Regions from separate parts of the Psychrobacillus sp. FSL K6-1267 genome, predicted to be linked through region 2. Evidence: riboswitches for the same ligand, from Rfam matches in the RefSeq annotation. Region 2 holds a riboswitch; each other region holds the start of a gene.

Region 1 (7,365 bases), 2.4 Mb from region 2:
TTACTTCGGGTTTTAATGATTAAACTAATACCAAGCACAAAGTTAAAAATATTACCCGTTAGAGACGTAATGATTAATACAATGGCTAGGCCTTGCATCCACCCTGGTGCCCCTTCATCTCTGACATACTTGGCAACAGCTATCAAAGTAAATACTTGAAGAACTAAAATAACGATTAAAATACCTATTGAGGTTAAAAAAGTGTCTGACACATATGGTTTAAAAAGATTAAATGCAGAAATAACTAGGATAAACAGCTGGGTGAAAATCATCCAAATGCTAAATGTATATTCCGGTGTTTTCTTTTCTTTTATCAAGTTAAAACCAAACGAGGATACAAAGATATTAGCAGTTAATATCGCAATTATTTGTACATAGCCAAGCCTTCTTGTAGATGATTTTAAATGTCCTAGATTCAAAAGCTCTCGCCTCATTCTCCAGATAATAAAAAATTGAAGTGCTGTGAAAAAGGCATACACAGCAAAAATACTACAAGCAATCGGCTTAATCGTGCCCATATCAAAATCAAAACTATTAAATAATAAAACTATAGTTACTAGAAGAGAAAGTACTCCTGCAAAGTTCGCCTGTGTATATTCTCGTGACAGCTTTAATGCATGTTGTTTTTTAGTTACCACTTTTACACCTACTTCTTACAATTGCTTCATCTTAGATTTTATACGCGGATCAAAAAACGCATATAAAATATCGATGAGCACATTAACCAAGGAAATGGTTATTGCAATATAGATTACTCCACCCATAATAGCCGGTATATCGGGGATAAATTGTTTATCGACAATATAGCTACCAATCCCGCTAATATTGAATACCTTCTCTGTTACAGCCGCTCCTCCAAGCATTCCACCAAACAGTAAGCCGATAACAGTGACAATCGGAATCATTGCATTTCCAATGGCGTGTTTCCAAAGCACTTGGCGTTGGTTTAAGCCTTTTGCTTTTGCAGTGATAATATAATCCTCATTTATAATTTCTAATACGGAGGAACGAGTCATCCTAGCTACTGAAGCAGTAAGTCCTGTACCAAGCACAATCACTGGCATAATAATTGATGACCAGTTTTGCGGACTATAAGTTGCAGGAAGCCATTGTAGCTTAATAGAGAAGTTCAAGATGAATATAAGCCCTTGCCAAAAGTTTGGTATGGACAATCCAATTAAAGCAATGAACATAAAGGCATAATCTAAGAAGGAGTTTTGTCTAGTTGCAGATATAATTCCTACAGGAATTGCTATTACTACTGCCATTAATAAAGAGAAGATTGCAATCATTAATGTAACTGGGAACTTATTGGCAATACTTGTTGCAACATCCTCATTACCTGTAAAGGATGCTCCTAGATCAAAGGTTGCAATTCCTTTTATTGTATTCCATAGCTGATTGAGATAAGGCAAGTCTAACCCATGCATTTGATTGAACGCAGCCATCTGTTCCTTAGTGGCACTTTCTCCTAAAAGGTTAGCAGCTGGATCAAAAGGCGATAAATATAAAATGGTGAACACCAAAACCGATACGCCTGTTATAACAAAGATACTCATGATCAATCTTTCAAAAATAAATTTACTAAACGCATTACTATAAAGACCCAATAAAATATACATCAGTAAGCCAGGAATAAACGAAACAATTAGAAATGCAGTATTCTCTAATAAACCTAAAAAATATGTTGTATAAGTGAGTGGCTTAGTACCATTTAACTCATGTATTTCATTCATTTCATTGTATACAAGCTTTTCTACTCTATCTTCCACGAGTTTATTTATTTCTACTGTCATTTTTTCTTCATTAATTTTTTCATTAAAAAAGGCATGCTTTCGTTCATACTGCTCCTTAAACTCCTCGTATAGCTCCTCTTTTATCCCCCTTGCCACAAGTGAAGACTTTAGATCGCTATTTAAGGAAGAACTAGGATCCTTCTGCTTTTTTAGGTAAAAAAGTAGAAAGGTTATTATATGAACTGGCAAGCCAAGTAAAAATAATAAGATTCTAAAGAAAGAATGATGTTGTAGTCTTCCATAGGTCAAACTTAGTGCGTTGGAAGAAGATTTTCTTCCCATACCAAATACCCCCTCCCTATATTGTATAAATCCGAGTGGTATAGTATAGTATAGATTCGAACTACTATTAAGTCAACGCAAATAATTTGGTTCTATTAAGCGTAGGGTTAAATGCGCCATAATTGTGCGTGTTTAGTCTTCTTTTTTGTAGAAACCGCTCATATTACTTAAAATATACGCTCTCTACTGAAAGAGCATGAATCATAAATAATAAATTGAAGATTTTAATCAGATAGGTGGTTTTCATGGAAACTATTTTAAAAGTAAAAGATTTACAGATTTCTTTTTTAACAAACGACAATGAATTTGAGGCTGTTCGAGGCGTAAGCTTTGAAGTAAGAAAAGGAGAAACACTTGGCATTGTAGGAGAATCAGGTAGTGGAAAAAGTGTCACTGCCCGCTCCATCATGCGCCTGCTGCCTTCTCCCCCCTCCTTCATGAAAAATGGCTCCATTGAATTTTTAGGAGAATCTCTTGAGACAAAAACTGAAAAGGAAATGGAGAGTATTAGAGGAAGAGACATCAGTATGATTTTCCAGGATCCCATGACATCTTTAAACCCTACCATTCGAATTGGCCCACAGATTGCAGAAAGTCTTATCAAGCACCAGCAGCTTTCTAAAAAAAAGGCAAAGAACCAAGCAGTTGAAATCTTGAAGCTAGTAGGCATTAAGAATAGCGAAGAGCGCTACAACCAGTATCCTCACGAATTTTCAGGTGGTATGCGCCAAAGAGTTATGATCGCTATTGCACTTGCCTGCAAGCCAACGCTATTAATAGCAGATGAACCGACAACTGCACTAGACGTTACCATTCAGGCTCAGATTTTGAATTTAATGAAGGATATGCAGCAAAGATTTGGCACCTCCATTATTTTAATCACTCATGATTTGGGTGTAGTTGCAGGTATGTGCGATCGAGTGGCAGTTATGAAAAATGGCGAAATTGTAGAAACCGGGACAACTGAAAAGATATTTGAAAATCCTCAGCATGACTATACAAAAAAATTATTAAATGCACTTCCTCGTTTAGATGAAAGGAAGAAACCCAAGAGACCACCGCTTCGTTCCATTGGTTTAGAAAATGGCAAGCCGTTATTAGAGGTCAAATCTTTAAAGCAGCATTTCCAATTAGGCAAAGGGAATGTGCTGAAGGCCGTGGATGATATCAGCTTCTTCATCAAACCTGGAGAAACCCTTGGACTTGTAGGAGAATCTGGCTCAGGAAAATCAACTACCGGTCGGTCCATTCTTCGGTTACATGAGCCTACGGATGGAGATGTGCTTTATCAGGGAATCGCCATCAACCGTTTGAGTAAAAGTGAATTAAAAACGATGCGACGACATATGCAGATTATCTTTCAGGATCCGTATTCTTCCTTAAATCCTCGTTTAAAGGTGTTAGATATTATCGGCCAGGCATTAGATATTCATCGTTTGAGCAAAAATGCAGAGGAAAGAAAACAACGTGTAGAAGAGTTACTAAAAATGGTAGGGTTGGATTCCTCCCATGCCATGCGTTATCCACATGAGTTTTCAGGTGGACAACGACAACGAATCGGCATTGCCCGAGCACTGGCAGTAGAGCCTGACTTTATCGTCTGTGATGAACCACTATCAGCTTTAGACGTTTCTATACAGGCACAAATTGTAGAACTACTAGAGGATTTACAGCATAGACTAGGTCTAACTTACCTTTTCATCGCACATGATCTATCTATGGTTAAGCATATTAGTGATCGGGTAGCGGTGATGTATGCTGGTAAAATTGTGGAGCTTGCGGAAAGTGAAGAGCTTTATTCTAACCCACAACATCCTTATACAAAATCCCTATTAGCAGCAATCCCTATTCCTGATCCTAAGGTAGAAGCTAAGAAAAAAAGGAAGCTTTTGGAGGAATCAAATGTAGAGGATAGATATCAATTGAAGCAATCTAAGCTTGTGGAAGTTTCCTCCGGTCACTGGGTAGCAATTCCAAATGTGAAATAACTCTTGAATTTATATTCATCCCATGATAAACTTACTTATCGCTAAATTTTGAAAATTATATATTTTTATTTCTTATCAAGAGAGACGGAGGGATTGGCCCTATGATGTCTCAGCAACCAGCCATTATAGGTGTGGTGCTAAATCCAATAGACATTTTTGTCTTGAAGATAAGAAGAATGACTTCAATCTATATTGGGGGTTCTCTTCTTATGAAGAGAGCCCTCTTTTTATTTGGCAAAATGCTTCTATTCTATATTTATCCTGAATTTTTTTATCTTAGAGTCTACTTTGTGATTTATTTTAGAAATGTTGAACCTATTAATAATAAGAGGTGAATAACAATGTCCAAAACTCACATTAATACACAATTAGTTCAATTAGGTAATCATTGTGATCCAAAAACTGGAGCAGTTAATCCTCCTATCTATTTATCCACAGCCTATAAACATCATGGTCTTGGCCAATCTACCGGCTATGACTATACTCGAACTAAAAACCCTACACGAGCTATTTTAGAGGAGGGAATAGCCAAGCTAGAGCAAGGCGATACAGGATTTGCCTGTAGTTCGGGAATGGCAGCCATTCAATTGGTCCTTTCCCTTTTCCGTTCAGGTAATGAATTGATTGCCCCAGAGGACTTATATGGAGGTACTTATCGCCTTTTCAATCAATATTCTGACTCCTATAATATTAGGACTATTTATAGTAAATTTACCTCTTACGTAGAGGTGGAATCTCTTATTACCAAAAATACGAAGGCAATCTTTCTTGAAACACCTACTAATCCGTTAATGCAAGAGATTGATATTCAGCTATACGCGGAGTTAGCTAAGAAGCATGAGTTACTTTTAATTGTGGATAATACCTTCTTAACTCCTTTTTTACAGAGGCCAATAGAACTTGGCGCAGACATTGTCATACATAGTGCTACTAAATATATCGGAGGTCACAATGATGTACTGGCTGGGTTGGTTGTATCAAAAGGCATTAAATTGGGCGAGAAATTACAGGCTAACCATAACGCAGCAGGTGCAGTCCTTTCACCATTTGATTCATGGCTGTTGATACGTGGTTTAAAAACTCTCCATCTAAGAATGAAACAGCATGAAGCAAACGCAAAGAAGTTAGTAAAATTTTTAGAGCAACAGCATTTAATAAAAGATGTTCTCTATGCAGGCAAGGGTGGCATGCTCTCCTTCCGTCTTCAAAGAAGCGAACTGGTAGGTCCTTTTTTAGAAAAGCTAAAGTTAATCATATTTGCTGAAAGTCTTGGTGGTGTGGAAAGCTTCATTACTTACCCTGCCACTCAAACACACGCAGATATACCAGAATCTGAACGGATTGCTCGGGGAGTAGATAATAGTTTATTAAGGTTTTCTGTTGGTATTGAGGAAGCGGAAGATTTAATCAATGACCTAAAGCAAGTATTTGTAGCTTTAGAGAAGGAGGTTATTGTTTAATGGAGTCTATTCATCAACAACTTGAAACTAGTTTAATTACTGCTTCAACTCGAGGTAATTATGAAAGAAGAACCGGTGCTGTGAATGTTCCAATCTATTTATCTTCTACCTTCCATCAGGAAAGTTTGGATAGCTTCGGCCCCTTTGATTATAGTCGGTCTGGTAATCCAACCAGAGAAGCATTAGAAAAAACCATAGCAGAGCTAGAGGGTGGTACGCGAGGATTTGCTTTCGCTTCTGGTCTGGCAGCGATATCAACCTCTTTAATGCTGTTATCTGCCGGAGACCATATAATCATGACGGAGGACGTTTATGGTGGCACCTTTCGCTTTGTGACAGAGGTTTTACCTCGCTTTGGTATAGAGCATTCTTTTGTTAACCTTTCTAATTTAGATGCTGTTGAGCAGGCAATTCAGTCCAATACCAAACTAATATATATAGAAACTCCCTCAAATCCGAGAGTAGGTATAACTGATATTGCCGGTATTGTAGACATAGCTAAAGCCAATAATTGTCTAACCTTTTTAGACAATACCTTCATGACACCACTCTACCAAAGGCCGCTCGAATTAGGTGTAGACGTTGTTTTGCATAGTGCAACTAAGTTCTTGTCTGGACATAGTGATATCATTGCCGGCCTTGCAGTTACAAAGGATGAGTTGCTTGGTAGCAAGTTAGGTTTTCTTCAAAATTCCTTTGGAGCCATACTGGGTGTTCAAGATTCCTATACACTCATACAGGGCATTAAAACAACAAGTGTGCGCTTCGAAAAATCTACGGAGACGGCTATTAGTTTGGTCAATTATCTAGCAAATCACCCATTAGTGGAGGAAGTTTTCTATCCTGGATTATCATCTCATCCAGGACATGAAATTCATAAAAAACAGGCGGCCAGCTCTGGTGCTATATTTTCCTTTCGTTTGCCAGGCAAGGCAGCTACAAAAATATTTGTTGAAAATCTAAGAATACCTGTTTTTGCAGTAAGTTTGGGTGGAGTAGAATCTATTCTCTCCCACCCCGCTACTATGTCCCATGCAGCAATGCCTAAGGAGGAACGAGAAAAGCGTGGAATTACTAATGGACTGCTTCGCTTTTCGGTTGGGCTTGAACATGTGGATGACCTGTTAGCAGACTTTGAACAATCATTGGAAATAGTTACTACACATTATAAAGAAAGTAGGAGTTTAATATGACCAATCAATTACTAGTAAAAGCACCCTTCAAAGCAGATCATGTAGGAAGTTTCTTAAGACCAGAACGCTTAAAAAAAGCGCGAGCTCAATTTGAAGAGAAAGAGATAACTTTAGAGCTGCTAACTCAGATTGAAAATGAAGAAATTATTAAACTGGTTGAAAAACAGAAAGAAGCTGGGTTACTTTCCATTACAGACGGCGAATTCCGTCGTAAATGGTGGCATTTCGATTTCTTAGGAGGACTAGATGGTGTAGAGTTTTATGAACCCGATAAAGGCTTGTCTTTTAAGGGAGTCCAAACAAAAGCTCATGGCATTAAAGTAACAGGAAAAATTGGCTTTAGCACTCACTATATGATAGAGCATTTCAAGTTCTTAAAAGAAGTTGCAGGTGATGCTGTAGTAAAATTCACTATCCCAAGCCCGAATATGCTTTATTATAGAGCAGCATTTGAGGAAGGTGTGTATAACAACGATGAGGAAATATTAGCCGACTTGATCACAGCTTATCAAGGTTTTATCCAAGCATTATACGATGAAGGCTGTCGTTATCTACAAATCGATGATACTTCCTGGGCAACCTCCTTTTCCGAGGAAGGAATTGCTTCTTTGAAAGACAAAGGATTGTCATTAGAGCAAGCCTTGTC
Region 2 (7,365 bases):
TGTTATTAGGGGCAGAAGGAATGTTCTTATCAGGATACATTAGTGAGCATGATTTGAAGATTGCGAAGAAGCTTGCATATGTCATTGCTGGTGGAGAGGTGCCATACGGTACTTTAGTGGATGAGCAATATCTACTTAACTTAGAGCGCGAGGCTTTCTTAAGTTTAGTTGCAGATCCTAAATCTCAGGCAAGAATGCAGCACATGTTAGTGAAAGGTAAACCATTACGCAACTAGTCTGCGTTAGGTAAAAGGAGGAGAACTCATGCGTGAAGCAGTTATCGTAGCAGGTGCAAGAACACCAGTTGGTAAAGCGAAAAAAGGATCTCTAGCTAATGTGCGCCCAGATGATTTTGGGGCACTAGTGGTAAAAGAGACATTGAAAAGAGCGGACGGATACGATGGCCCTATAGATGATTTAATATTAGGATGTGCCATGCCAGAAGCTGAGCAGGGGATGAACGTTGCTCGTAATATCGGTGCGCTTGCTGGACTTCCAGATACAACTCCAGCGATTACTATTAATCGTTTCTGTTCATCTGGATTACAATCAATTGCTTATGCAGCAGAACGTATTATGCTAGGTCACTCTGAAGCAATTATCGCTGGAGGAGTAGAGTCGATGAGTATGGTTCCGATGATGGGTAATGTTATCCGACCAAACGCTCATTTAGCTGAAACAGCACCTCAGTATTACATGGGGATGGGACATACGGCAGAGCAGGTAGCGAATAAGTATAATGTGAGCCGTGAGGACCAGGATGCTTTCGCTGTCCGTTCTCATCAGCTTGCTGCAGCGGCAATTGCTGCTGGGAAGTTTAACGACGATATCGTACCAGTAGAAGTAATCAAGCATTATGTAGATGAAAACAACAAAGCACAATCTAAAAAAATTATGTTCGAAATGGATGAGGGTGTACGTCCAGGAACAACAGTAGAAACACTTGCAAAATTACGTCCAGCTTTTAATGTGCGTGGTTCTGTAACAGCAGGAAATGCATCTCAAACATCTGATGGTGCAGGAGCAGTATTAGTAATGGATCGTGAAGTTGCAGAAGCACAGGGCTTAAAGCCACTTGCTAAATTCCGCTCCTTCGCAGTAGGTGGAGTTGCGCCAGACGTAATGGGAATTGGACCAATCGTTGCTGTGCCAAAAGCATTGAAAATTGCAGGCCTATCTATTGAAGATATTGACCTTTGGGAGCTAAACGAAGCATTTGCTTCTCAATCAATCCAAGTAGTACGTAATTTAGGCATTGATATGGATAAAGTAAATGTAAATGGTGGAGCCATTGCATTGGGGCATCCCCTTGGAGCAACGGGTTCAATACTAACACTTAAAATGATGAGCGAATTAAGAAGACAAGGAAAGCAATTCGGTGTCGTTACCATGTGTATCGGTGGAGGCATGGGAGCTGCAGGAGTATTTGAACTTCTTTAATTTCAATAGGTGAAATGTGCTTTTAATATTTGGCGCATTTCACGATTACTAATTCAAACGTTTACACACATAGGAGGAGAAGGAAATGACACAAGTTCAAGATGCAATTAAAGGTGGAAGCTTTTTAGTAGAAGACATTGAAGCAAGTCGCGTATTTACACCAGAGGATTTCAATGATGAGCAAAAGATGATTGCTAAAACTGCAGAAGATTTTGTAAAATGCGAAGTATTGCCTGTAGTAGAGAATTTAGAGCATCACGAGTTTGAGCACTCTGTCCGTTTACTAAAATCTGCTGGAGATTTAGGTCTTTTGGCGGCTGATATTCCAGAAGCATATGATGGATTGGGATTAGACAAAATTTCTTCTGCGTTAATCGCTGAAAAATTGTCTGTAGCAGGCGGATTCTCTATTACTCACGGAGCACATGTAGGAATCGGTACACTACCAATCGTTCTTTTCGGTAACGAGGAACAAAAGAAAAAATACCTTCCAAATTCAGCTTCTGGAGATAAAATCTCAGCATACGCTTTAACGGAGCCAGGTTCAGGTTCCGACGCTCTAGGAGCAAAAACTACTGCTAAACTAAACGAAGCAGGCACTCACTATGTACTTAATGGGGAAAAACAATGGATCACTAATGCTGGATTTGCAGACGTGTTCGTAGTATACGCAAAAGTGGACGGAGACAAATTCTCTGCATTTATCGTAGAAAGAACTTTCCCAGGCGTTTCAGTAGGGGCTGAAGAAAAGAAAATGGGTATTAAATCTTCTTCTACTCGTACATTGATCCTAGAAGATGCAGAAGTACCAGTTGAAAACTTATTAGGAGAAATAGGCCGTGGTCATATTATCGCGTTCAACATCCTTAATATCGGACGTTACAAATTAGGAGTAGGTACAATCGGTGGTTCTAAACGTGCATTAGAGCTAGCAATTTCTTATTCAAACCAACGACAACAATTTAAGACACCTATTTCTTCATTTAACTTAACAAAACAAAAACTAGCAACTATGGCTTCTAAGCTTTATGCTACTGAAAGCTTGATTTACCGTACAGTTGGTTACTTCGAGGACCGTATGAGCCAAATGAGCGAAGAAGATCAAAAAGACGGAAGCAAAATTGCAGCTGCAATTGCTGAGTATGCTATTGAATGCTCTATTAACAAAGTAGTTGGTTCAGAGGTGTTAGACTATATCGCTGACGAGGCTGTTCAATTACATGGAGGATACGGCTTCATGCAAGAGTATGAAGTAGAGCGCATTTACCGTGACTCTCGAATTAACCGTATTTTCGAAGGGACAAATGAAATTAACCGTTTAATCGTTCCTGGAACATTCTTGAAAAAAGCAATGAAGGGTGAATTGCCACTTCTTCAAAAGGCACAAGGACTACAAGAAGAGCTATTAATGATGATGCCAGAAGAAGTTGGCGATGAAGCTCTAGCTCAAGAGAAGGTACTAGTTGCTAACGCTAAGAAAATTGGTATTTTAGCTGCTGGTATGGCTGCTCAACGCTTCGGAACTAAGCTAGAAGCCGAGCAAGAAGTATTGGTACACATCGCAAACATTGCAAACAACATTTTCGCTATGGAATCAGCAGTACTTCGTACAGAAAAAGCTATCGGACGCAGTGGAGAAGAAAAAGCAGCTCAAAAGCTTCTATACACTCAAATCTTCTGCCAAGAAGCATTCAATGAAATCGAAGCAGCAGCGAAAGAAACTTTAATAGCTTCTGTAGATGGCGACAACTTACGCATGATGCTTTCTGCTCTTCGTAAACTAACTCGCTACACACCTTACAACGTAATCGAGAAAAAGCGTGAGGCTTCAGTAAAACTAATCGAAGCAGAAAAATTCGTAGTTTAATCATATAAAAACAAAACTGCCCTCAAGAGTCTCCTATTGACTCCTGAGGGCAGTTTTTTACATAAGTAATTGATCACTCAGGAGAAATCATAACAAAAAAGCATAATTAGCAACGAAATCCAGCAACTTTTTAAGTGGAATTAAGTTTATGACCGGATAGTTCAGTTTTATGACCGGATAGCACAGTTTTATGACCGGATAGCACAATTTTATGACCGGATAAAAATATTTATAACCGCATAGCAAGGATTTATGACCGGATAGAAAAATATATGACCGTTCAGCAAAATACTATCTCTAATTGCGCTTGATCCTAAGGGTCAATTGAAAAGAATGAGTTAGCTGCATTCTAGTAAGGGAAACTATATAGAAGCGGTTTTACTTATTAATAGAATGTACTATAAAATATTGAAATTTAAAACTTGGTTTGATCCCTCTTGCATGAGCAGCAAAATATTATTATGATAAAAAGAAAAAGGTGAGATTTAAATGACTATAAAATTTTACGGTTATCCTAAATGTAGTACTTGTAACAAAGCTAGCAAATGGTTGAGAGACAATCAAGTACAATTCGAGAATCACCATATTGTAGATGCGCCACCATCAAAAGAACTTTTAAAAGAGATGGTAGCTAACGGAGACTATGAGCTTAAAAAGTTCTTTAATACTAGTGGAGTGAAGTACCGTGAATTGCAACTGAAGGACAAGCTTCCTACTATGTCGGAGGATGAACAGTTGGAGCTGCTTGCTTCGGATGGAAAGCTTATTAAACGCCCACTTGTTTATGATGGAAACAAGCTTACACTTGGTTTCAAGGAAGAGCAGTTTGAGGACATGTGGAAAACCTCTTAAAGTACCTTGTATTTACTAGGGAAATATGTGAATATTAAATAGATGGAATATTTAATTGAGAGGGGTTTATTTATGAGCGTGCCTAAAGATTTTAAGTACTCAGCTGAACATGAATGGGTTAAAAATGAGGATGGAAATGTCCGCATCGGTATTACTCATTTTGCGCAATCAGAACTAGGAGACATCGTTTTTGTTGAACTTCCACAAGTTGGAGATGAAATTAAAGCAGGAGATGCTTTTGGTAGCGTTGAATCAGTAAAAACAGTTTCGGAACTATATGCACCAATTAGCGGTAAAGTAGTGGAAGTAAATGCTGAGCTAGAAGATAGCCCCGAATTCGTTAATGAATCACCTTATGAAAATGCTTGGATGATCGTTGTTGAGCCTTCTGATTTATCAGAAGTGGACAGCTTATTGTCTCCAGAAAAGTATGAAGAATTAATTGCAGAGTAATAATGAAAACGCCGGTTAATAATCGGCGTTTTTTTCATATAATAAAGGAAAGGTAACAAGTTGGGAGAGAAGCTAAATGGCACATGTATTTAGTGATAAAATAATTCTCGTCGAGGGAAGGTCTGATAAACTACAATTGTTGACCCTTCTCGATGAATCTCCAGAAATCATTTGTACAAATGGAACGATATCCGATGTAAAATTGGAGGAGCTTTTAAGCCCTTATGATGGCTTGCCGATTTATGCTTTTCTAGATGCCGACAAATCTGGCGAACAAATACGCTCGGTTGTCAGGAAGGAATATCCTGAGGCAATTCACCTCTATACAAATCCTATGTATGGTGAAGTGGCGAATACCCCGGCGAAGGTTTTGGCATCCATATTAAAACGTGTTAATATTAAGGTGAAAAAAGAATTTTTGCCTTAGGATGATGTGTAATGAATGAGTGGACTAAAGAGCAATGGGAAAGCATAAAAGATAACTCTCCACTTTCCTTATTTTATATTTATACCCCTATGTGTGGTACGTGTCAGATTGCAAGCAAGATGATAAACGTCATTAAAGAGATGGTTTCTGATCCAATTGGCCAAGCAAATATTAACTTTCTTGGTGATTTGGCAATAGAACAAGAAATTGAAAGTGTACCTTGCTTATTAATATCTAAAAATGGCAGGGTAGAAAAAAAGATTTATGCGTTTCAATCCGTACCCTATCTATTGGAAACAATAAAAACTATTGACGAAAACAAGATCCTATGATAACATTCGTTGTGTTGAAAAAATAATTTAATAGTGTCGCTCTTATTGAGAGAGGTGGAGGGAAGTGCCCTACGAAGCCCGGCAACCGTCGCGAAAGTGAAATGGTGCCAAGTCACGCAAAGCTATAGCTTTGAGAAATGAGAGAATGGATGAGTGTTATTTGAAATTGATAACCTACACCCCTTCTGCTCTTTTGCAGAAGGGGTTTTTTAATAGGAAAGGTGGCTAGATTTACATGATTAGTTTAAAGGAAGTTTCGAAAAGATTTATTACAAAGCAAGGAGAAATCGTTGCTGTTGATAATGTAAATCTGGACATACAGCGTGGAGAAATATTTGGGATTATTGGTTATAGCGGAGCCGGTAAAAGTACATTGATCCGCTTATTGAATGGCTTAGAAAAACCTTCTGTCGGCCAAATAGTTGTGAATGGGCAAGAGATTACTTCCATAAATGAGGAGAAGCTCCGTGGCTTCCGTCAAAAGGTAAGTATGATCTTCCAGCATTTCAATCTTTTATGGTCGAGAACAGTCGCTGAAAATATAGCATTTCCTCTAGAAATTGCTGGAGTTCCGAAGGACAAAAGAAAAGCCAGAGTAGAGGAGCTTTTGAACCTTGTTGGTCTAGAGGGCAGAGGAGATTCTTATCCTTCACAATTATCTGGTGGGCAAAAGCAGCGTGTAGGAATTGCTAGGGCTTTAGCTAATGGACCAGAGGTATTGCTTTGTGATGAGGCAACATCTGCTCTTGATCCTGAAACGACCGATTCAATACTAGACCTACTAGTCAGCATCAACGAAAAACTAGGATTAACAATTGTATTGATTACACACGAAATGCAAGTTATTCAAAAGATTTGTAACCGAGTAGCTGTTATGGAAAATGGGCAAGTTGTAGAAGAGGGAGATGTGCTAGAGGTTTTCCAAAAGCCACAACAGGCTATTACTAAACGTTTCGTCTCTCAAATTTCTGATTCCAACCAGCCAGTGCAAACGATTCAAAAACTAGTCCAGCTTTATCCAAATGGTAAGCTAGTCAAGCTCGTTTTTGTCGGTGAAACCACAGAGCAGCCAATTCTTTCAAGATTAATCAAACAGTTTGATTTAGAAGTTAATATTGTGCAAGGTAACATCTCTCATACGAAGAGTGGAGCTTTCGGTACACTAATTCTTCAAATCGATGGAAATGACCAAGCCGTGGAGGATGCAATACAATTTATCCACTCGCAAAAAGTAAACACTGAGGTGATCAACAATGATTGAATCGTTATTTCCAAATGTTGATTGGCCTAAAATGTGGGACGCTACTCTAGAAACCCTGTATATGACAGCAGTTTCTACGGTACTCACAGCAATCTTTGGACTAATTTTAGGACTTTTATTATTTTTGACAAGCCCACATCAGGCTTGGGCGAATAAATTGGCAAATTGGTTAACGGGTGCGGTAGTAAATATATTCCGCTCTATCCCATTTATTATATTAATTATTTTATTGATCCCACTTACAACACTGTTGATGGGCTCGATGCGTGGTCCGAATGCTGCTTTCCCAGCATTAGTGATTGGAGCTGCTCCATTTTATGCTCGCATGGTTTTAATTGCTTTACGAGAAATTGATAAAGGCGTTTTAGAGGCTGCAAAATCTATGGGTGCTAAAACCACAACTATTATATGGAAGGTTTTATTGCCTGAATCTATGCCAGCTTTAGTGTCTGGTATAACCGTAACTTGTATTTCACTAGTTGGTTATACAGCTATGGCAGGAATCATTGGAGCGGGAGGATTAGGGAATCTAGCCTTTTTAGATGGTTTCCAACGTGGTCGCGGGGATGTCACACTCGTAGCTACTATTTTAATATTAATCATCGTGTTCATTATCCAATGGATTGGTGACATCATTACTACAAAAATAGATAAACGATAAGGGAGAGATTGGGATGAAAAAATTATTGGCTGGAGTTTTATTATCTGCTAGTGCATTAACGCTTGCTGCATG
Region 3 (7,365 bases), 2.8 Mb from region 2:
TCACAATGTGATAAATCCCTTGGCCGACTGTTCCAAATCCTAAGATTGCTGCTTTTATTTTTGCCATGCTGTCTCCTCCAAATGAATCTGTACAATTGAATTTAAATAATCGTACTTGAATAAAATTTCAATTAACTAATTGACTATTTTACATATTGTAGACTATTTCCACTCAATTAACAACAAAATTCTATCTAGAGAGGACATTTGTTTTCTCTAAAAGTACTTTTCCGAGTGCTTCTTGTAAATCTTCTACTGCCTCCAAGCCTACAGACAAGCGAATTAGATCCTCTGTAACCCCTGTTTTTACTAAATCCTCCGGTGTAAGTTGTTGGTGAGTAGTGGAAGCTGGATGAATAATTAGAGATTTTGCGTCTCCCACATTTGCTACATGTGACCAAATCTCTATATTATCGATAATATGTCTACCTGCTTCTCTACCTCCCTTTGCTCCAAATGTCAAAATAGAACCGTATCCATTCTTTAAATACTTTTTAGCAAGTTCATGTGTAGGATGGCTTTCAAGCCCTAAATAGTTAACCCATGAAACTTCCTCATTGTCATTTAAGTACTCCGCAATTTTCTGGGCATTTTCGTTATGTCTTGGCACTCGTAAGTGAAGTGTTTCTAATCCTTGAAGAAAGGAGAAAGCTGCTTCTGGGCTTAGAGAAGGACCAAAATCACGTAGCAACTGGACTCTTAGCTTTATAGCAAATGCCACGCCTGGAACATCGATTCCGTAGCGCAAACCATGATAGGTTACGTCTGGCTCTGTAAAGCCCGGGAATTTTTCAGAATTCCAGTTGAAGTTACCTCCATCAACTACTACTCCACCAATTGTTGTACCGTGACCTCCAATCCATTTTGTCGCCGAATGGATAACTATATGAGCGCCATGCTCAATTGGATTTGAACCAAACGGAGTAGCGAAAGTATTATCTACTAGTAATGGAACCCCCACTTCGTTCGCAATGGTAGCTACCTGCTCCACATCCAGTACATTTAAGCTTGGATTTCCAATAATTTCAGCAAAAAAACCTTTTGTCTTCTCAGTAACTGCTGATCTGAAATTCTCAGGATCCGTTGAATCTATAAACTTTACAGTAATTCCATAGCGAGGAAGTGTATGAGCAAAAAGATTAAAGGTCCCTCCATATAAGTTTTCAGCTGCGATAATTTCATCTCCAGCGCCTGCAATATTTAAAATAGAAAATGCAATGGCTGCCATCCCTGATGAAAGGGCCACTGCGGCAGTACCTCCTTCAAGTAATGCAATTCTTTGCTCAAAAACATCAACTGTTGGGTTTGTTATTCGGGAATAGATGTTACCAGTCTCTTTTAATGCAAATAGATTTTGAGCATGCTCAGTGTTTTGAAATACATATGAGGTTGTTTTGTGAATCGGTACCGCTCTTGATCCTGTGACTGGATCCGGTTGTTGTCCACCATGCAATAGAAGTGTTTCTTTTTGAAGATTTGTCATTTTGAATTCCTCCGTTATTAGTAGATTAGATGGATGCTTGGAGGCGGGAGAGGATTATAGAACTGCCAATGTAAAAACCCCTCTTCACTTAAGAAGAGGGGTCAAATTGACATGTTCCTCCTCTTATCTTCCAAATTCATAAAAGAATTTGTAGGATTTAGCACCTTTCCAAGTAAAAGAACTTGGTGGTTGCCGGGCATCGTAGGGCCTATTCCCTCCGCCACTCTTGATAAGAGTATTAGATTAGTGTTCCATCTTGTTACACAGTATAAATCCTCCGTTATTTATAAGTCAAGTTATTTTATATAAAATTCTGAAACTTCATCATTTTATAATCGTTTAATATAATAGATAGAATATTATTTTTGGGGGTGTCATAGAATGATTATTTGGAGTGTTAGCATTCTTTTAATAGGCTACTTAGTTGGTTCGATTCATGGATCAAAATTAGCCCAATGGATGAGTGGTGTTAATATAAAAAAAGAAGGCTTAAATAATTCAGGAGCTTCCAACGCCACCATAGTGCTTGGATGGAAGTATGGCGTTTTAGTAGGAGCCATAGATATTTTAAAAGGCGCAATTATGATTATTGGGGCAAGATTAATTGCTCCGCAGCTGACCTCACTTAGTACCTCTGAGCATGATTTTTTGCTTTATATAGCTGGTGCTGCTGTAATCTTAGGGCATAACTTTCCTATTTACACAAAATTTAAAGGCGGTAAAGGCACAGCTTCCATCATTGGAGTACTGCTAGCGTTACATTGGCCGATTGGATTAGCAGGACTATTATTGTTAATCTGCATCACACTTTTGACTGATTATTTATTGATAGGTGTATTCTTTTTCTACCTTATCTTTATAGGAGCCTCTATATGGACCGCAGATGGAATAGGTCCAATCATAGTTGCAGGATTTCTATTTCTAATGGCGTCGTTCTTACATATAGAGAATGTTCAGCGGTTAATTCGAAAAGAAGAAGTAAAGATTTCCTCTGTTATGAAGAAAAAAAAGCCATCACTGTAAAAGGAGTGGTTAAATGAGCAAAAAAAAGAGGTGGATTGTGCTAGTTCCTTTAATAATAATGGCAACTAGTGGAGTCGGTATGTGGATGCTTACAAGCAAATGGCTAGAGGATGGATTAAAACCTAAGGCAAACGGTTCCAATGAATACGCAATTGTGTTAGGGGCCAAGGTTAAACAAGGCCAGATTCCTTCTCTTGCACTACGATATCGTCTAGAGGCTGCACTAGAATATGCAAACACATATCATAATGTAAAGCTCGTTGTGACTGGAGGACAAGGACCGGACGAGGATATAGAGGAAGCAGTGGTTATGAAGGAATATCTCATGGAGAATGGAATCCCCGAGAGTCGAATAATCGTAGAAGATCAATCCACTTCTACGTATGAAAACCTTCTGTTCTCCCAACAGCTTCTACCCGATAGCGTTACCTCTGTCACAATTATTACGAGTGATTTTCATCTACAACGGGCAAAGATTATTGCAGAAGGAATAGGATGGAATGCAGATGTGGTTGCTGCTAAGACACCACAAATTTCAGAGTCAAAATTGCGATTACGTGAAAGGGCTGCCTTGCTCAAAACCTTTGTATCTGGAAAATAATAAAAGGGAGAGATGCAAAAATTATAATCTCTCCCTAGCTAAAAGAACGGATTGACTTCTTTATCCGAGCTCCCTTTGTTACATCGATTCTCCTCTGTATCTTTCTATCCACTATAAGCTCTTGCAGAGTTTACTTGAGGCTCTTTTTAATTCATCGTTAATCCTTCACCCAATAAGTGCTGCCATCATCTTTTCTATCTAAAAACCCATACTCGATTAAATAACGTCTTAACGTCACATAATCCTCATAGACATTTTTTAAGATCGTATTTATTTCTTTTTCAGTGTAATTTTTCTCTTGTTCAAAACGTTGAATAATAACTCTAAGTGTTGAAAGCTTTTGTTTTTCCTTTTTCGGAAATTTTAGCATTGGTCCGTTAATCCCCTCGGGAAAAAATTTGCTTTCGAGTTCAGCTTGTTCTTCTTCCGTGATATTGTAGCGATCATCCACCATGGTTGCATTCTTGTGAACAGGCAGGAATGCAGGGGCATGATTATCTCTTTCCTTCAACAGTTCCATCATTGTTAAAAATATTTTCGCCTGTCTTTCCTTTTCCTTTAGAACAAACCGATGATTTCGAATAGTTGAGGCACTCCCTATTCCTAGCTCCTTTTGGATCTCTAAATCACTCTTCCCCTCAAAAAATAGACGAATCAGACTGTTTTGATGTTCGGTCAAGCCCGTTAGCTTTTTGTTTAAACCACTTAAATACTCAAAAATTGACACATGTTTGTTGCCGATATGACGAATCATAAACTTCTCAGCTTCATATAACACATTATTCTCCGGGTAGATGACACCCTTTTCTATCTGTTCCCCACATAGCAAACACTGAAAAACGTTTGTTTCTTCCACGTATCCCTTTTTCATCTCTTCAATGGTAACTTCCCAAAATTTTTCTATCATGACTAATACAAACAACTCCTTAATATGTTTATTTATTTACAAACATATTATATTATTATCTATAATAAAACAAGTTAAATTATAAGTTGCAATTTATCTGAAAATAATAAACAATTAGAAGGAATAGATTAATATATATATAGGGGGAAATACGTTGGTTACATTTAAGGAATACAAATATAAGAGACCAGATTTACAAGAAATGAAGATGGCTTTTCATGAACTATTGGCTAAAATGAAGGAAGCAACATCTGTTGAAGAGCAGAACTCGGTGATTGAAGAAATAAATGCAATTCGCAACAATTTTTCTACTCAGGCTAACCTTGTTTATATTCGAGCTTCTATTGACACAAACGATGAATTTTATCAAAAAGAACGAGATTTCTTTGATGAAATTAGCCCTGAGGTAGATGAGCTTGTAACGGAATACTATAAAGTTCTAGTAAATTCCCCATATAGAAACGTATTGGAACAGAAATGGGGTAGCCAACTATTTGATCTTGCGGACTTTCAAATCAAGGGGTTCTCTTCAGAGGTAATAAGTTTAATGCAAAAGGAGAATAAACTAACTTCTGACTACTCTAAGCTTGTTGCATCGGCCGAAGTCGAGTTTGAAGGGGAAAAATATACACTCGCACAACTCGGAAAATTTACGGAGTCTACTGATCGTGAAGTAAGAAAAAAGGCTAGAGAAGCTTCAGCTGGATTCTTTCAAGAAAACGAAGAAAAATTTGATAGTATTTATGATCAACTTGTTAAAATTCGTCATGAAATCGCAACTACACTAGGCTATAAAAACTTTGTTGAGCTTGGCTATGTTCGTATGAATCGAATCGACTATAACGCGGAAATGGTTAAAAAATTCCGTGACCAAGTACGTGATCACATTGTTCCTCTTGCAAATAAGCTATATGAAAGACAGGCTAACCGCATTGGAGTAGATAAACTTAAATTTTACGATGAACCACTTAACTTCTTAACAGGGAATGCTACTCCACAAGGCTCTCCACAATGGATTATTGATAATGGGAAGAAAATGTATGAAGAGCTATCTCCAGAGACAGCTGAGTTCTTTCAATTTATGATCGATCGTGACTTGATGGATTTAGAAGCTAAAAAAGGGAAAGAAGCTGGCGGCTATTGTACGTTTGTAGATGACTATGAGTCTCCATATATCTTCTCTAACTTCAATGGAACCTCAGGAGATATTGATGTTCTTACTCACGAAGCAGGTCATGCATTCCAGGTATATACTAGTCGCAACATTGGCATTCCGGAATATATTTGGCCAACCTTCGAATCCTGTGAAATTCACTCGATGAGTATGGAGTTTTTTACTTGGCCTTGGATGGAACTTTTCTTCAAAGACCAAACCGAAAAATATAAATTTGCTCATTTAAGCAGTGGGCTTCTCTTCTTGCCTTATGGAGTAGCTGTAGACGAGTTCCAGCACGCTATATATGAAAATCCAGAAATGACTCCTGCAGAAAGAAAGGCCACGTGGAGAAAAATTGAACAAATTTACGTACCTCACCGTGATTATGATGGCAACAGTTATTACGAAGCTGGTGGCTTCTGGCACCGTCAGGGACATATATACGCAAGTCCTTTCTATTACATTGATTACACATTGGCGCAGATTTGTGCATTCCAATTTTGGAAACGTTCCAGAGAGGATCGTGAAGCCGCGTGGAGAGATTATTTACACCTTTGTAAATTAGGAGGCTCTATGTCCTTCACCAAGCTTGTAGAGGAAGCTCATCTCATTTCTCCTTTTGAAGAAGGTTGCGTGGAATCAGTTATTGGTACGATTGAAGATTACTTAAATAGCGTAAACGATGCTGCTCTTTAATATTAGAAAGTAAGGGGTTTATACTTTATGAGCAATCCTGCTGGTTTTTGGATACGCTTTTGGGCAAGTCTGTTAGATGCAATTATTATTGGAATACCGTTATCACTAATTAGCTTCATATTTTTAGGAGAAGGTGATACTTGGCTTACCACAATTGGTCAGACATTCTATTCCTTTGCAGTACCTATTTTTTGGGTGGGATATACGGTAGGTAAAAGAATCACAGGTATTCGAATCGTCCAGATAGACGGATCTAATGTAGATATTTGGACGATGGTAAAGAGAGATTTAATCGCAGGGCTTCTTTATGGGTTGACTTTAGGTATTGGTGTCATTGTAAGTGCCTTCATGGTAGGTTTACGTGAAGATAAGCGAGCTCTTCATGATTTTATAGGGGGAACTTATGTAACACATAATCCTCCTTATTATGAAGATTAAACGCCTATATCTGCCCCGGCAAGCAAATTTAGAAAAGCGAAGAGGCAGTTCCCGAGCGGTGAGCGGTCTCAGCTTTTTGAGATTTGATCTCTAGTGTCCGAAGTATAGGACTGGGACAGCATGTCTCAGTCCTTTTAGTGTGGTTATATAGAATTTATTAGACTAGGACCTCATACAATATCAGGAAAATATTTGTAAATAACAAATTTAAAGGGGTGCAGTTATGTGGAGTAAAATCTTATCCATTGCTATTGCGTTAATGGGAATCATCTATATATTCTTGATTCCTCATGATCCAGTTGGATTAAAAATCACGTTCAAATTAATTCCTATGCTGCTTATTATTTTATTTGCGTTCCATCAAGCGCCTGGTTTGCCAAAGATTTATAAAACACTCATTATTTTAGGACTTTTTGTATGTATGCTTGCAGATGGATTAATTTATTGGTTTATAGTTGGTCTCATCACATTTTTGATTGGACATATTATTTACATTTTTGCCTTTAGAAAAATTAAGAAACATTCAATTCCTAAATGGGCAGCCGCATTATTATTAATATACGGTCTTATTATGACCATTTGGCTAGCAGGAACGTTATGGTCAGAAAAGGAAACCATTTTAGCTGTTGCTGTAGTTCTCTACATAGCAGTGATATTGACTATGGGATGGAATGCTTTCCAAACAGGGAATAAATTCGCCATTATTGGCGCTACTTTGTTTATATTCTCTGACTCTATTCTTGCAATTAACAAATTTATAATAGACGTTCCTTATGAGCATGCGCTAGTAATGCTTTCATATTACGGAGCACAATTTCTATTTGCATTCAGTATAATTTCCCATTATTCCGCTACACGGAATAATCTGTTAAAATAAACATATGCTTTGCATATTGGAGGAGATTTTAACATGAAAGAAATACTGATTGAACGCTTAACCAGATACGCAAAAATAGATACTCAATCCAACGCTTCGAGCACTTCTTGCCCTTCTACCGAAGGTCAATGGGACCTACTTCATTTATTGGAGAAGGAATTAGCAGAGCTTGGAATGGAAGAAA

What was found. A riboswitch is a leader RNA that binds a small molecule or an ion and turns the genes downstream of it on or off. The one in region 2 is predicted to bind S-adenosylmethionine.
Region 1: linked by a shared signal. The riboswitch ahead of MHB55_RS02445 (methionine biosynthesis PLP-dependent protein) and the one ahead of MHB55_RS15180 (methionine ABC transporter ATP-binding protein) in region 2 are both predicted to bind S-adenosylmethionine.
Region 3: linked by a shared signal. The riboswitch ahead of MHB55_RS00950 (O-acetylhomoserine aminocarboxypropyltransferase/cysteine synthase family protein) and the one ahead of MHB55_RS15180 (methionine ABC transporter ATP-binding protein) in region 2 are both predicted to bind S-adenosylmethionine.

What each region holds. Positions count from the first base shown of each region.
Region 1 covers NZ_JBBOOR010000001.1:498,255-505,619, reverse strand. The annotation lists gene MHB55_RS02460 (ABC transporter permease) at 1-638, opposite strand, end outside; gene MHB55_RS02455 (ABC transporter permease) at 654-2,078, opposite strand; gene MHB55_RS02450 (ABC transporter ATP-binding protein) at 2,324-4,066, shown strand; SAM riboswitch class I at 4,136-4,240, shown strand; gene MHB55_RS02445 (methionine biosynthesis PLP-dependent protein) at 4,408-5,526, shown strand; gene metC (cystathionine beta-lyase) at 5,535-6,719, shown strand; gene MHB55_RS02435 (5-methyltetrahydropteroyltriglutamate--homocysteine S-methyltransferase) at 6,716-7,365, shown strand, end outside.
Region 2 covers NZ_JBBOOR010000001.1:2,941,183-2,948,547, reverse strand. The annotation lists gene MHB55_RS15215 (3-hydroxyacyl-CoA dehydrogenase/enoyl-CoA hydratase family protein) at 1-236, shown strand, start outside; gene MHB55_RS15210 (acetyl-CoA C-acetyltransferase) at 265-1,440, shown strand; gene MHB55_RS15205 (acyl-CoA dehydrogenase family protein) at 1,526-3,307, shown strand; gene MHB55_RS15200 (arsenate reductase family protein) at 3,797-4,159, shown strand; gene gcvH (glycine cleavage system protein GcvH) at 4,232-4,612, shown strand; gene MHB55_RS15190 (toprim domain-containing protein) at 4,689-5,039, shown strand; gene MHB55_RS15185 (thioredoxin family protein) at 5,051-5,371, shown strand; SAM riboswitch class I at 5,411-5,515, shown strand; gene MHB55_RS15180 (methionine ABC transporter ATP-binding protein) at 5,607-6,632, shown strand; gene MHB55_RS15175 (methionine ABC transporter permease) at 6,625-7,293, shown strand; gene MHB55_RS15170 (MetQ/NlpA family ABC transporter substrate-binding protein) at 7,307-7,365, shown strand, end outside.
Region 3 covers NZ_JBBOOR010000001.1:176,542-183,906, reverse strand. The annotation lists gene MHB55_RS00955 (homoserine dehydrogenase) at 1-67, opposite strand, end outside; gene MHB55_RS00950 (O-acetylhomoserine aminocarboxypropyltransferase/cysteine synthase family protein) at 191-1,483, opposite strand; SAM riboswitch class I at 1,604-1,719, opposite strand; gene MHB55_RS00945 (glycerol-3-phosphate acyltransferase) at 1,865-2,506, shown strand; gene MHB55_RS00940 (YdcF family protein) at 2,520-3,107, shown strand; gene MHB55_RS00935 (DUF2087 domain-containing protein) at 3,265-4,014, opposite strand; gene MHB55_RS00930 (M3 family oligoendopeptidase) at 4,169-5,866, shown strand; gene MHB55_RS00925 (RDD family protein) at 5,894-6,304, shown strand; gene MHB55_RS00920 (lysoplasmalogenase) at 6,528-7,181, shown strand; gene pepT (peptidase T) at 7,215-7,365, shown strand, end outside.